DNA from 2 places in the Planococcus notacanthi genome. Region 1 is predicted to be linked to the other one. Evidence: riboswitches for the same ligand, from Rfam matches in the RefSeq annotation. Region 1 holds a riboswitch; the other holds the start of a gene.
What was found. Region 1 has a riboswitch for thiamine pyrophosphate ahead of QMA01_RS04010 (YkoF family thiamine/hydroxymethylpyrimidine-binding protein). Riboswitches for the same ligand answer to the same signal wherever they lie in the genome.
Positions count from the first base shown of each region.

Region 1 (7,914 bases):
ATTTTTTTATTCTATTCTATTTTATTTTTGAAAGGAAGCGTACGAACCCATGAATTTGAAAGTATACATCCTAGCATTATCCACAGTTGCAGTCGGACTCGTGGAACTGATTGTCGGAGGCATCTTGCCGACAATCGCCGAAGAGTTCGGCGTCTCGTTGAGTTCAGCCGGGCAGTTGATCACCTTATTTGCATTAATCTACGCCATAGCCGGACCCGTCTTGCTGGTGGCGACCAGCCGATTCGAACGGAAGAAAGTTTATTTGATTTCCTTGTTCATCTTTTTCCTTGGAAATATCCTGACATTTTTCAGTCCAGACTTTACGTGGATGATGATTGCGCGCGTGTTGACTGCAGCAAGTACGGCACTCATTGTCGTCTTGTCGTTGACCATTGCGGCGAAAATCGTTGAACCGCCTTACCGCGCAAAAGCAATCGGCCTGATTTTCATGGGCATCAGCTCTTCGCTCGTTCTTGGGGTTCCGCTCGGCATCCTCGTTTCAGATGCCTTCGGCTGGCGTGTGATTTTCCTTGGCATCGCGGCATTGTCCGTCGGCTCGATGGTGCTCATCGCCCATTACATCCAGCCAATTCCTGGCGGCACAGCCATCCCGCTCAAACAGCAGTTAAAAGCAGTGGCGAGCGCTAAAATCGGCTCCGCTCATCTCGCGACTATGTTCATGCTTGCCGGACATTATACCGTTTATGCCTACTTCACACCATTTTTGGAGACCAACCTGCAGCTCAGTTCGTTCTGGGTCAGCCTTTGCTACTTGCTGTTCGGAATCGCAGCTGTGAGCGGCGGTGCGATCGGTGGTACCATGTCCGATTCGATAGGCTCAAAGAAAAGCATCATCATCGTTATTTCAGCGTTTGCGGTTGTCTTATTCCTGCTTCCGCTGACAACGTTCTCGCTGATTATTTTCCTGCCGGTGATGGTCATTTGGGCAGCACTGAGCTGGAGTTTGGCTCCGCCTCAACAAAGCTATTTGATTGAAACCGACCCTGCCACATCAGATATTCAGCAAAGCTTCAATAACTCCGCCTTACAGATCGGAATTGCGCTGGGTTCTGCCATCGGCGGCTTCACCTTGACGCAAACCGGCTCCGTCTCAAGCACCGCTTGGGTTGGCGCTGTAATCGTCTTGATTGCCCTTGCCTGCGCCGTCTTTTCGCTGACGCGCCCGGCAATCAACCGCGATGTTCAAAAAGCTGACAACCGGAAACTCAATGCCGGTTATGAGCAAAATTAACTTAAGTAACTAAGATCCCCGGTGAAATCAAATGATTTCACCGGGGATCTTTTTGCTTCACTCATTTGTTTCGATTCGGGAAAATAAAGTTTAAAGGCGATTTTCGCTTTTTGCGCAAGATGCCTTTTTCCTTCGCTTCTTTCAGCCACTCGGGAAATTCATTCAGCATTTGATTGTATAGTTCTTCATCCGTCACTTGTTCGATGTCCGGGACATGGAAAAAATTCGCGTTATCCACGAAGCGGCCTTCCATCGTATCCAGTTTTCTCAAAACATCGAAGTTCGAATCCCCGATTCCGATAAATTGCCAAAAAATCGGCTGAGTCGACGATTCCACAATGAATTTCTTAATGCCGGCTTTGCATCCGCCATCGTTGATGAAGACCAGAAAAACCGGCACATCGCTTGGCTCTTCTTTCGTGTATTTCTGAATCACATCTTTCATGACTTTCGGTTCGTCGTTTCGCCCGAACTTGTGGACACTGTCATTGGACAGGATGTTTTTTTCTACGTAGCCCATGAAAATCTCTTCTGTCGCTGCCGGCAAACGGGAAAATTCGTTGTCATACACCCAGATATCCAGCTCGCCGTCATCATCAAACTGGCTCGCTACTGCCAGCACCCGCTCCACAACTTCCTGCACGACGCCGTCACGATACAGCTTCCGCATCGATCCTGTAATGTCCAAGACAATGCCGACTTTAGCTGTAACACCGGTCAATTGTTTTTTCTCCAGCACAATGCTCGCTGTTTTCTTTTTAAGGGAAATGGTACTCATCAATTGGCCTCCTCTAGTCATAATGACTCCAGTATAACGAAAATCTACAAACTTAAGAAGAAAATATTGGAAAAATAGTGTTCTAAACTTATTTCTTTTACTAAATAAATATCGAGAAGTGAGGAGATAACTCTAGATAATAAAAAAAACTGACTTTACTACTCAAAGCACCGGCGTGTCCACGGACTGGGCGGGAGCCATGCCCAAAGCGACCGAAGCGATTTCAGAATCCCAACATAAATGACTAATGAGCACATCTTTCTAATCTCCCCTTTACATCCTCCACCACTTCCTCTACACTAAACCCATCGGGAACAACCCGAACACAAAAACCGCATACCGTTTACTGCACTAGGGGTGCCCATTATGGCTGAGATGCAAGCGCAAGCTTCGATCCCTTATAACTCGATCAGGATAATACCTGCGTGAGGAAGTGCGGCGCATTTCTGAAATAATTCCTTTTGGTTATTTGTAGATTATGGCTGCATCTTCACGGATGCGGTCTTTTTTGTGCAAATTTTTAGGAGGAATGTTGATATGGAACCATGGCAATGCGGTACCAGCCCGATTGTCGGATTTCGCTTTTCGCTTCATCCGATGACCGGCGATTTCATCAAAGTCATTAAAGGAGCATTGAACGAAACGGACACTTCAAACGTCTGGATGCACACCGATGACGTTTCGACAGTCATTCGCGGCAAACAGAATCACGTATTCAATGTCGCAAAGGCATTAGCTTTGCATGCTGCAAAAACTGGTAAACATGTCGCATTGTCCGGCACCTTCTCGATCGGCTGCCCAGGCGATTCATCAGGGGACGTCTACTTGGAAAAAGACGATGAATTGTTGAACACCGATGCCACCAAACAATACGTGTCTTCCCAGTTTGCGCTGTATCCGATGAACAATCCGGATTATATGGCCGTCATCTACCGGGAAGTCGACCGTGCCAAAAAACAAGGGGTCTTCAACGATTCCATGCATTACGCAAGCGGCATACACGGCGATATCCATGATGTCTTCGCTTTTTACGAAGAAGCATTCACCAATGCCCGTTCAGACGAACATCGCCATTTGGTGATGACGGTATCAATGAGCATCAACAGCCCGTCCCATGGAGGCGCTTAATATGCTGAAATCATGGAAATTAAAAGAAGTGGTCTTGATGTCCCTGTTTGCAGTAGTCTTCGGTATCGTTTACTTACTGTTTCTCCACGCCGCAAACATTTGGGCCGCACTGATTGGGCCGATTGCCTATGAATGGATGTTTGGCATCTGGTTCATCGTCTCGATCATCTGCATGTATATCATCCGGAAACCCGGAGCTGCGGTTTTGTCCGAAACCATGGCTGCTGCCATTGAAGTGCTGATCGGCAATGCCGTCGGTCCCCGTCTGATCTTGTCAGGCGTTATCCAAGGGCTTGGTGCTGAAGCCGCGTTTGCATTGACCGGCTATAAGCATTTCAATATCCTTGTCCTTATGCTTGCAGGTATTGGATCGGCCGTCTTCAGCTTTGTCTACGGTTATTTCGTTTCAGGCTATGCGGCACTGGATCCGTCATTCGTTGCGTTGATGTTCACCATCCGTGTCCTCAGCGGTGCTGTTATCGCTGGAATCGGCGGCAAGTATATTGGCGATGCCTTGCTTGCGACCGGTTCGCTCCGCGGCTATGCAATTGCACGCACGAAAAAAGGTGATGTGAATGCCTGAAGAGATTTTCTCTTTAACGGACCTCTCTTTCCGCTTTCCGGAAGATGACGAAAAAACCTTAACAAGCATTTCCTTTTCAGTCGAGCAGGGTGAACGGCTGGTCATCTCCGGTCCAAGCGGCTGCGGAAAAAGCACTTTATTGTATTTGCTCAATCGCCTCTATCCCGATAACTGCGATGGTCTGGTAGACGGAGAAATCCGTTTGTTCGGGAAACCTGCGGTCGATTATGCGCCAGGTGAAATCAACCACCGCATCGCGACTGTTTTTCAGGATCCTGATTCCCAGTTTTGTATGCCGACCGTTGAAGAAGAACTGGCATTCACACTGGAAAATCTGCATGCACCGCTTGCTGAGATGGAACCGCGCATCACCACCGTTTTGGAAGCCACTGGACTTTCACACCTGCGCCATTCTGTTATCCAATCTCTATCCGGAGGAATGAAACAGCGCGTGGCAACCGCTTGCGCATTGATCATGGATCCGGAGGTTTTATTGCTTGATGAGCCTTTGTCTCACCTTGACCCTTATACTGCCAAACAATTTGTCGAATGGCTGGAAGAACTTCAGCAGCAGTCCAACCTGACTATTGTTGCGGTCGAGCATCGTCTCGATAGCTGGGGCACGTTTTTCGGGCGAGAAATTCAATTGGGCTGTAATGGCGCTATAGACACAGACCACCCATTCATCCCGCGGCAGCCGGTTTCATTTCCTAAACGGCAGTCCAGTTGCCAGTCGGAAGTGGCCTTACAGACAGAAAAGCTTTCTGTCACAATCAAAGATCGGCAACTGCTTGCACCGCTGTCTTTTTCCGTCAGCCGTGGCGAAGTGGTGGTGATTGCCGGACCGAACGGCAGCGGCAAGTCGACTTTGGCAAAATCGCTGTGCGGCATCTATAAACGGACGAGCGGAAAGGTAGAATCGGATGGCATCGGCTATGTGCCGCAATCGCCGGAATACCTGTTTCTGACGCAAAGCGTCCACCAGGAAGTCGCTTTTTCTGGAGCCTCCACCCTCTTCGAGTTAACCCAATTGATGGATAGTCTGCGTCTTGAGGAAATTCAGGAGGCCCATCCATTTGCCATTAGCCATGGGCAAAAACGGCGCGTAGCGATAGCGGCCATGCTCGCGGATAAACGGCCAGTGCTGTTGATGGATGAACCCACGTCCGGACAGGATACAGCTGCGTTGCTTGAACTATTTGCTTTGATTGACCAGCGCGCCAAAGAAGGGGCAACTTTTCTGATCATTACACATGACATGGAATTTGCGGCGAGCTTGGCTGATTCGGTGCTGCTCATCAAAGACGGCGAATTGACCGGCAAGTTTGCTGCAAAAGATGTTTGGCATAACGAAGAACTGTTGGAACAGCATCATTTGCTGGCGCCGAAAGGAGTGGCCCGTCTTGCGGAATCTTTTGCATGACATGAATCCGTCCGTCAAGTTTGTCCTGGTCACCGTGTCGATGCTCGCACTGGCATTCTTTTTTAACCCTTGGACGCCGCTGCTGTTTTGGTTGGGCATTGTCCTCCTGCAGCTGATGATGAGCCGCACAAAATGGAAACTCTGGCTGTTGTTTATGCTGCCCTTTTCAATCGGCGCTTTCGGCTATTTATGGACCACTGTGGTATTCGGTGCAGACACAGGCGGAACTGTCATCTGGTCATTTGCCGGAATTGATGTGACGGATGAACAATGGGCTCGTGCACTGTCATTGGCCTTTCGTGTTATGGCGTTTTCCACCTTGTCATTGCTGTTCGCCTTCACCACCGATCCCGTAAAATTCATCATGAGCCTGATGCAGCAGCTCAAGCTGTCGCCTAAAATGGCATACGGCGTCATGGTCGGCTATCAGTTCCTGCCGGTCATGAAAGACGAATTTACCCAGATCCAGCAAGCACAACGACTGCGGGGTGCCGAAATGAAAAAATACAGTTGGCAGCATTTGCTCGAGATGCGCCGCATTTTGATTCCTATGCTTGCAGGCGCTGTCCGAAAAGCGGAGCGCTCTGCCTTCGCCATGGAAGCAAGAGGTTTTACCGGTGAACCAAGAAGTGCCTATTACCGGCCGGTCAGGATCGGCCGCACCGATCTATGGATGTCCGGGATTTTTATGGTCATTCTGCTCGCCAGTTGCATCGGCGGCAGCTGGCTGAGCTGAGATAATCACGTTCTCTACTAGTGGACATCCCTTTATGAATCCATCATTAAAACACTTTTTGACTGCAACCACTTTGGCGGCAACTTATTTCCCTTACGCTGCCGGCTGTGTTAATTTAAGTGGAAGCAGTGATTGCTAATTTATCGCTAATGGAGGGATTCAGCATGTACGTGACATTAACGGATTTCATCAATGAATGGCAAAAAGAAGCCGAATTGACTCAACAGGTCCTGGAAGGTTTAACAGATCAATCGCTGGAACAAAAAGTCTATCCTGAAGGACGGTCTTTGGGCCGAATCGCCTGGCACATCACGACTGGCATTCCCGACTACTTGGCTCATTTCGGTTTAGAGATCGAACAGGTCGACAACAATGAAACCGTTCCGTCATCTGCTAAGGAAATTGCTGAGACATTCAAACACCTCAGCCAAAAAGCTTCGAAAGCACTTCAAGAACAATGGACGGATGAAACCTTAAAGCAAGTGCAAAACGCTTTTGGCCGCCAGGAAACGAACGCTCAAATTCTGATGGGATTCATCAAACATTTGATCCATCATCGTGGCCAGATGACTGTACTGATTCGCCAAGCCGGCCTCAAACCTTTTGGTGTCTATGGTCCCCCGAAAGAAGATTGGATTAAGCTTGGTGTGGAAAATCCTCCTGTATAATGAGCTGATTGATAAAAAGACGATTGCTAATTCGAGAATCGTCTTTTTGTTTTTGCTTCTGTCTTTTATTCGCTTTTTATTTTTTCTTCTTATTGCGTGTTTTGAACTTTTCTACATAACCTTATGTAGTTTTTTACATGTATTACGAATAACAGCCATTTGTTCCCGAGGCTGCTATCGATTATAATAAAAGCAGTTACATATTTCGAATCGACGGGGAGGAATTACTGTGAATCGCTTTCAACTGCTCGATGAACAAGACAGCCGGATTTACTTTACCTTTGTCCCTCACCATCCGCATTTGTTTCCGTTGTTTGAACAGCATCTGGAAACCGTACTTGAGCGAGTCGAATCCACCATTTCTTCCGGCTACTCGAAAATATGGATTTTGAAAAAAATTGCGATCATCTGTGAAGATAAAATCAGCTACTTCCCTGACAATGAATTATTAATCGAGCCTAATACATTTATGGATACTTCTATACAAGAAGGTTACATAATATTATTATTTATAAAAGAATCGCCTTCTGCTCCTTTTGAACTGCAACCGCTCCAAACAATCAAAAATCACATGAACTTTGAAGATGCCCAAAAAGCTGCTGCGATCCAAATGGCTCACTTGAAATCTTCTTCTCCCGAAATTGAAATAAAAGCACTTGGCGCCAAAATGATATATGAGATTCCCTGGACATAGCCCTGTCTTTAGAGAAGTAACTGCTTTTTAACGGAATCAACGAAAAAAGCAGGACACTGGATCTACCAGTTTTCCTGCTCTTAATCGTATCTATACATGCCGAACTTCCAATAAACTTTCTAAAGGCATCTTCAATGCGCGCATGCACAACTCTTTCTTCAACTTCTCACATGCTTCAAACTCTTCAGCTGTAAAACTGTCTTCCCGCCCTTTTTTCAGATACTCGTAAAATACTGCCGGCAGGAAATCTTCCTTCAAACTGACTTCCACTTGCTCTCCTGTTTGCCGCTTGAACACATAAGCATATGAAGTCGGCCGGTGCGGATCGTATTGTGCCTGTGGATAACTGACATCCACTAGGTATTCGCCGCGGGTATCTGCCCGCGTCACAAACTCAAACGCGTCGCGGAAACCGGGGCCGCCGTGTCCTGATACAATGGAAATGTCCTCGCGGCTCGGCACTTCATTGCCATATAATGCCTCAAACGCCGCCTCCATTATTCGATAAGCGACACCAATCGCCATATAGGCCCGGATGCCATGGAATTTGCGGATATCCTGAAAGCCGATTTCCAGCAATTCCCCGTGGTCGTAAATTTTTATTCCTGTCATAGTAGATCCTCCTATTGTGCTGTTATTCAATGTCTTTCCG
Region 1 covers NZ_JASDCQ010000001.1:824,958-832,871, reverse strand. Annotated here, with positions in the region: gene QMA01_RS04020 (MFS transporter) at 50-1,252, shown strand; gene QMA01_RS04015 (vWA domain-containing protein) at 1,314-2,030, opposite strand; TPP riboswitch at 2,374-2,479, shown strand; gene QMA01_RS04010 (YkoF family thiamine/hydroxymethylpyrimidine-binding protein) at 2,568-3,158, shown strand; gene QMA01_RS04005 (ECF transporter S component) at 3,160-3,741, shown strand; gene QMA01_RS04000 (ABC transporter ATP-binding protein) at 3,734-5,164, shown strand; gene QMA01_RS03995 (energy-coupling factor transporter transmembrane component T family protein) at 5,145-5,900, shown strand; gene QMA01_RS03990 (DinB family protein) at 6,065-6,568, shown strand; gene QMA01_RS03985 (hypothetical protein) at 6,798-7,262, shown strand; gene QMA01_RS03980 (FmdE family protein) at 7,353-7,874, opposite strand; gene QMA01_RS03975 (hypothetical protein) at 7,897-7,914, opposite strand, start outside.

Region 2 (7,914 bases), on a different contig from region 1:
TGCATAATAGTTGGCAACGCAAAGCAAACGCCAGCAATTCAGTGCCCGATAATGCACCCTCACCTTTTTCGCGCAGCTGAAAATGTGTGATTCCACCTTCCAACGCCGCTTTCAATACCTCAAAAGGATTGCGGTCTCCTGAATTCCTGGATCCCATAATAAAATAAATGGAGGGCTTATCGGAAAATTTCAATGTTCGCAGCCTCCTTGCTTTCGGCTAACACCGTTTTATACGCAGCATGGTTAGTCGGCCCATGGCCTGAGCCGATATTCAAGGGCTCGCTGAGTGCAGCGTGAATAAATTGCTTGGCTGTATGGATTGCATCCTGCAATTCTTGCCCTCTAGCCAGCTGCGCGGTCACTGCCGCCGCAAATGTACAGCCGGTGCCATGTGTCTGTCCAGTCGCAATCCGCGCTGAGCGGTACAGCAGCGATTCCCCATTTGCCTGCAGCAAGTAATCTTCAGCATACTGCGGATCTGTTCCGTGTCCGCCTTTAATGACAACTGACTTGGCTCCCATTGCCAGAATCTCTTCAGCAGCCAGGCGGCGGCTCGAGACATCTGTAATGGGGATGCCTGTCAGCACTTCTGCTTCCGGGATGTTTGGCGTGACCAGTAAAGCCACAGGCAGCAAATGGCGGTTTAATGCTTCCACTGCTTCCTGCTGCAGTAAATTGGCTCCTCCTTTGGCGATCATCACCGGGTCCACAACCACATTCCTCCAGTTGAATCGCTGGATCGCGGCAGCAGTTTCTTTGATGATTTCCGGATTGAACAGCATGCCGGTTTTTAAAGCGGTTATTTTAAAATCGCTGCCGACAGCTTCTAATTGCGTTTGCACGGCTTGGGCAGACATGGGATAAATGGCGGTGACTCCTGTCGTATTTTGGGCAGTCACGGCGGTGACCACAGACGTTCCGTAAACTCCCAGTTCCTGAAACGTTTTCAAATCTGCCTGGATGCCCGCACCTCCTCCGGAATCCGATCCGGCAATTGTTAAAGTCTGCGGAATTCTGCTCATCGTAATCCCTCCTGTAAATAGATCTGTTCTTCCACACCGCTATCCGTCAGGCTGGCCAAACGATTAATGAAAGCCGCTTGAAAATCTCCCGGAAGACTCGTTGATTTCGCAGCCAGCTGACCGGCGATTGCATAAAAACGCAATGCGTTGCTGACAGTCTTTACAGGGTCTTCTGGCCGGACTGCCATCGCAGCAGCCACAATGCTGCTAAGCAAACAACCCGTACCGGTAATCGAAGCCATGATCGGATCTCCAAAAGGAATTTCAATCACTTGTTTTCCATCAGTGACAATATCCGTTTTTCCAGTGACCGCTACCACAAAGTTAAATCTTTTTGCAGTGGTGACGGCAAGCTCCCGGACTTCCAGGAGCCCTTCTCCTGCATCCACACCTTTCGACTGCCATTGTTTCCCGGCTACCGCTGCGAGCTCTCCTGCATTGCACCGAAGGACGCTAACGTCAACCAGGTCCAAAATTTCTTTTACAGCCTTCTTCCGGAAATTGCTTGCTCCTGCCCCGACAGGATCCAGTACGACAGGAATACCCAGCCGGTTGGCCGCCTCTCCGGCTGTCAGCATGCTTTTCAGCGATTCTGCATGCAAGGTTCCGATATTCAATGACAAGGCCTGCGCCAAACGGGCAAGTTCAGCTGCTTCTTCAGGCGCTTCTCCCATGATCGGAGAAGCGCCGATCGCCAATAGGCCATTGGCTTGAAAATTCGAAACTACATGATTGGTGATGCAATGGATCAGCGGATTTTCACGTTTTATTTGGCTGAACATGTTACACACCTACTTCTTTAATAGACTCTAATGCCCAGGATTCTTTTTTCCATGCCTGTTCCCAGAAATTCCATTCATAGTAGCTGCTTTTCCGGAAATGATTTTTCAGTTCCTGCCTCCGTATTTCCGGCAGTCCTTCCGCCAGCTTGTCCATGCGCGAAATCTGTTCGTTGACAAGTGAAGCAAACTCATCGGAACCGTATGTTTCAATCCACCGATTATAAATAGGGTGGTCCGGTTTGGCATGTTTCAAACGTTCACCGATTTCAAAGTAAAGCCAGTAGCAAGGCAAAATAGAGGCCAACACATCGGCCAGATCGCCTTCTGACGAACGATACATATGCGAAACATAGGCATATGCAGTTGGAGACGGTTCAAAAGCAGCCCACTCTTCTTTAGTGACTTCCAAAATTTCCATGAACGATTCATGCAATGCCAGCTCAGCACTGCAAGTATGTGCAGAATGGAATGCAAAACGTTGTGTCGTTTCCAGATCCTTGGCCTTTGATGCACCAAGCGCCTGCACTTTCGCAAAGTGCGATAAATAATAGGCATCCTGCATAACATAGAAACGGAATCTGTCGATCGGCAAGGTTCCATCTGCTATGCCTTTCACAAACGGATGATCGAAACTTGCCTGCCACAGGCTGTCGCATTCTTTTCTTACTTCTTTGCAAAATGTCATTTCTCCATCTCCCTTTTTCTATATCCAGTTGCAAGTGGCTAAGCACTGCAACTTTTTTCACAAAATAAAAACGCCGCTTCCCGGCAAAGGGAAGCGGCGTTTGCGATTGTAAAAGAAAATAGCAGACGGTCGCCACTTCCCTCCGCTGGTATGATCCAGATCAGGTTCGAAGGGTCCAGGCTTATGCCTGTCTCAGCCGATATCCGGCTCCCCTAGTGGTGTTTTTATTTGTGTTTTCGAAATCACTATAGCATAGATTCAGAAAATTCTACAGCTTTTATCCGATTTCCCGTTTCATCATCAAAGAAGTGGACGTGAGCCATATCGAATGCAAGCGTTGCCGTATGGCCCGGCTCGATAGTCGTGGTAGCTTCTACGCGAGCAATGAATTCCTGTTCGGCATAAACCGCATGAAGAATCGTTTCTGCTCCTGTCAGTTCAGAAACCGTGATGACTGCTTCAAACTCACTGGTTGGAATATTCGACAGATCTTCATTGTTCACATGAATATGTTCCGGCCGGATTCCCAGCGTAACTGATTTTCCTTCATAGCCTTCATTTTTCAGCATTTCCATCATCTGTGGTGGGATGTCCAGCATTTTGTCCCCCATCACGTAACGTCCCTTATCAATTCTTCCTTCAAAAAAATTCATGGCAGGAGAACCGATAAAACTGCCCACAAACCGGTTTTCAGGAAAATTGTAGACTTCTTTTGGAGAGCCGACCTGCTGAATCAGCCCATCCTTCATAATCACGATTCGAGAAGCCATCGTCATGGCCTCTGTCTGGTCATGGGTTACATATATAGTTGTGGTTTTCAACCGTCTGTGCAACTTAACGATTTCGGCACGCATCTGAACGCGCAGTTTGGCATCTAAGTTGGATAAAGGTTCATCCATCAGGAAGACCTTGGCGTCACGGACAATCGCACGCCCAAGAGCTACACGCTGCCGCTGTCCGCCTGACAATGCTTTCGGTTTTCTGTCTAAATAATCTTCCAATCCCAGAATAGCGGCGGCTTCATTGACACGCCGCTTGATTTCCGCTTTCTTGAACTTTCGCAGCTGCAATCCAAAAGCTATATTTTCATACACGGTCATATGCGGATAAAGGGCATAATTCTGGAAAACCATCGCAATGTCACGTTCTTTCGGCTGGACTTCATTCATGAGTTTGCCGTCTATAAAAAACTCACCTTCTGTTATTTCTTCCAGGCCTGCAATCATCCGGAGAGTCGTGGATTTCCCGCATCCTGACGGGCCGACAAAGACGATAAACTCTTCATCCTGGATATTCAGGTTAAAATCTGATACAGCAAGAGCACCATTATCGTATCTTTTCCCGAGCTTTTCGATTTTGATCTCTGCCATTCCGCATTCTCCTTTTGAATGTTTTTCTTAAGTATAGTTAATTGTCCGTCAATTACAAATTTTTATTATCATGTAAACGCACTCACATTGCGAGTTCTTGCTGCAAAAGCTTGTTTAGAGGGATTTTTAATCCTTTAGAAAGGGGAACGAATCTAAAAGAGCTATTGGGGCATTCCATTTAAATCTTCGGAAGTCGAAGTTAATGCATTCTATAGATACCCCAGCTTGTGCCCATCAAAACAGAAAAGGAGAGGAAGAAATGAAGAAAAAACGCTTGTTTTTAATTGGTTTAATGGGATCGGCTTTGACATTAAGCGGGTGTGCAGGCTTTCAGACCAGCAATAATGATGACAATGCGGTCAACGAAGATGGAAAAACCGTCATCGACTTTTGGACATTCTGGGGTTCTGAAATTCGCCGTCCGGTAATCGAGCAGATTATTGCCGATTTCAATGAATCGCAGGATGAGATTGAAGTAAAGCACACGTATCTTCCTTTTGGAGATATTTGGACAAAAGAGCTAGCTGCCATAGCTGCTGGGGATCCGCCTGATGTGGTAATAAACGATATCAACTCAACAGCACTTCGTGGCCAGGAAAACCAGGCAATGAATCTTTCAGAGTTTCTTGAAGAAGACGATATCTCAGACCGTTTCTATCCGGAACTGTGGAACGCTACACTTCACGAAGGAGATTCTTACGGCATCCCTTTCAATACCGACACGCGTGTCCTTTTCTATAACAAGGATGCTTTTGAAGAAGTCGGTCTAGATCCGGAGAAGCCGCCCACTACTTGGGCTGAACTCGAAGAATATGCAGAAAAGCTCGATGTTAAAAACGGCAATGATTACGAACGGATCGGTTTTTATCCGAGATGGGGCATCGATTTCGACGTTTGGATGCTGAATTCCGATGGCCAAAATTATTTTGATGAAAATAACAATGTACAAATCGATACAGCAGCCAATCTGGAAACCCTCGAATGGCTGAAAACCTGGCAGACAAGATACGGGGATAATGTCATCAACGCCTATAAAGCGCAGATCGACAGCCAACAAGGAAATCCGTTCTTCAATGGCAGTTTGGCGATGTATGCCATCACTCCTACTTTCTATACACAAATCCGTGATTACGCGGAAGACCTGAATTTCGGCGTAGCGCCGCTCCCTGAATTTGAATCCGGCAGCGGGCATACTAGCTGGGGCGGCGGTTTTGTAGCTGAAATTCCGGAAGGTGCAGCAAATCCAGAAGCTTCTTTTGAATTCATTAAATACCTGACAGATGTGGACGCACAGGAATATTGGGCTGTCCAGAATTTCGATAACGTGGCCAATATTGAAGCAGCGGAAAAAGCTGCAGAAACCGATGAATTTACAGATGACGGTTCAATGGTCTATCAAATGGCTGTCGACAATATGGAATATACGCTCTTGACTCCGGTTCCTGTTGTGGCACCTGATTTCACAAGTTACATTAATCCAAATATCGAGGAGTTTTTCCTGGGCTCGATGACAGCCAAAGAAGCATTGGCTAAATCACAGGCCGAGGTGGAAAGTCTGGTAGAAAAGAATAGTCAGTAAGGGGGGGAATCCTTTGGGGAAAAAAAGATTGACGATGCGCCGTAAGGAAAGCATTTACGGTTACCTGTTCGTTTTGCCATGGATTATCGGTTTTCTGGCCTTTACTGCCGGACCACTGGTATTTTCATTCATGGCAAGTTTCACGAATTACAACATCACCTCCCGAATGGACTTTATCGGTGTTGAGAATTATCAGGGACTTTTTACAGCAGACAATCTTTTCTGGACTTCTTTATGGAACACCTTGTATTTTGTAGCTTTTTCGGTTCCTTTAACCACCATCGGCGCAATTTTGCTGTCCGCTTTGTTAAATCAGGACATTCCTGGCATCCGCTTTTTCCGTACGCTGTATTATTTGCCGGCTGTACTTTCTGGCGTAGGCGTCTATTTGCTATGGATGCAATTACTGGATCCGGGAACCGGTATGGTCAATCTAATTCTGGGCTGGTTTAATATCGATGGACCCAATTGGCTTTTTGATCCGGAATGGACAAAACCGTCACTCATCTTAATGAAGATGTGGAGTGTTGACGGCTCGATGCTGCTCTACTTAGCCAGTATGCAAGGGGTTTCCAAGTCCTTATATGAGGCAGCGGAAATCGATGGAGCGAATACCTGGAAACAATTCCGGCATATCACTCTTCCGATGATTACACCGGTCATTTTTTTCGATGTGGTTACAAGCCTGATCGGCGGCTTCCAGATTTTCCAGGAAGCATATGTCATGTCCAGCAACGGTGAAGGGGGACCTGCCAACTCGCTGTTGTTCTACAACCTTTATATGTGGCGCCAGGCATTCGAAAACTTCAACATGGGTTATGCCATGGCGATGTCCTGGATTTTATTCGTCATCGTATTCGTACTGACCTTAATCAACTTAAAACTTGCTCCGCGCTGGGTGCATTATGAAGGGGAGGAAAAATAAATGGCCAAAACCACGGATGACGCGTCTTATGTCGAAGAAGCAGAAAGCCTGAAAACCCTCTCCGGCAGAAATGAAAACCCTGGGTACTTTGAACATCGCGGAAATCGAAAAAATATGCTGAAGCTCATCAATTTCGTTTTGTTGGCAGCAGGAAGTCTGCTGATCTTATCCCCTCTTTGGTGGATGATCTCAACTTCTCTGAAAACCATGGCCGAAGTCATGTCCTTTCCGCCGACCTTCTTCCCGGAGTCCTGGAATTGGGCAAACTATATCCGTACATGGGAAGCCGCACCATTTACGCAGTACACGATCAATACATTGACCATTACGACATTGGTCGTCATCGGCAATGTGCTGTCCAATTCGTTTATCGCTTATGGATTCGCGAAGATCCCTTTCCGCGGAAAAAATGTGCTGTTCGCCATTGTCCTGGCCACTATGATGATTCCAGGGTTTGTGACCTTGATACCGCAGTATGTCCTGTTCGCAAAATTAAATTGGGTCAATACCTATTTCCCATTGGTCGTACCCGCATTTTTCGGAAGTGCATTCAATATCTTCCTGTTGCGGCAGTTTTACATGACCATTCCAAACGAGCTGATCGAAGCTGCCAAAATGGAAGGCGCCAATCACTTTTATATCTGGTGGAAAATTGGATTGCCTCTGACAAAACCAGCGATTGCAACAGTGGCGATTTTTTCGTTCAATGGTGCCTGGAACGACTTCCTCGGACCGCTCTTGTATCTGAACGATGAAAATCTCTATACCCTGCAGATCGGGTTGCAGGTTTTCAAAGGTCAGATGAACACACAATGGAATTATTTGATGGCAGGCTCTCTGCTTGTCCTGTTGCCGGTAATTCTGCTGTTCTTCTTTTTCCAGAAATATTTCATTCAAGGAATCAACCTGCAATCCGGCGGAAAATAAGAAAAGCGTAAGCAGCCGTTCAGTCTCGACAAGCGCTGGAAGCTTTACCGGTAATGGCGCTCTTTGCCATTCCTGGTAAAGCTGAAGCGACTCGAGAGGCTGGCTGCTGAAGCTGGACAATAAGAAAAGCGCAAGCTGCCAATCACAGAAAAAAAGCGTTCCTGAAATTTATCAGGAACGCTTTTCTGTCTTGCCTTATGCAGTTACTTCTTTTTTCTCTTTTTTGATTTGTTTGCTTCGCAATTGCCCACAAGCTGCATCGATGTCGGCGCCTTGCTCATGGCGTACGCCACAATTGATGCCTTTTTTCTTCAATGCATCATAGAAAGCAGAAATGGCTTCCGGTGTGCTCTGCTGATATTGGTCATGCTCATCAACTGAGTTATACGGAATCAAGTTGACGTATGATAGATGGCGTTTGTCTTCCAGCAGTTTCGCCAGTTGGTTCGCCTCTTCCACATGGTCATTGACATCACGCAGTAAAATATACTCGAACGTGATGCGGCGGTTGGATTTCTCCAAGTAGTAATCGATTGCCGCCATCAATTTCTCGATCGGGTACGCTTTGTTGATCTTCATGATGCGTGTACGCAATTCGTTGGTTGGCGCATGGATAGAGATCGC
Region 2 covers NZ_JASDCQ010000002.1:401,982-409,895, reverse strand. Annotated here, with positions in the region: gene thiE (thiamine phosphate synthase) at 1-193, opposite strand, end outside; gene thiD (bifunctional hydroxymethylpyrimidine kinase/phosphomethylpyrimidine kinase) at 177-1,022, opposite strand; gene thiM (hydroxyethylthiazole kinase) at 1,019-1,804, opposite strand; gene tenA (thiaminase II) at 1,806-2,489, opposite strand; TPP riboswitch at 2,610-2,713, opposite strand; gene QMA01_RS09505 (ABC transporter ATP-binding protein) at 2,735-3,859, opposite strand; gene QMA01_RS09500 (ABC transporter substrate-binding protein) at 4,119-5,438, shown strand; gene QMA01_RS09495 (carbohydrate ABC transporter permease) at 5,452-6,363, shown strand; gene QMA01_RS09490 (carbohydrate ABC transporter permease) at 6,364-7,290, shown strand; gene rlmN (dual-specificity RNA methyltransferase RlmN) at 7,486-7,914, opposite strand, start outside.
Region 2: it holds a riboswitch for thiamine pyrophosphate, as region 1 does, so the genes downstream of both, tenA (thiaminase II) here and QMA01_RS04010 (YkoF family thiamine/hydroxymethylpyrimidine-binding protein) in region 1, are expected to answer to the same signal.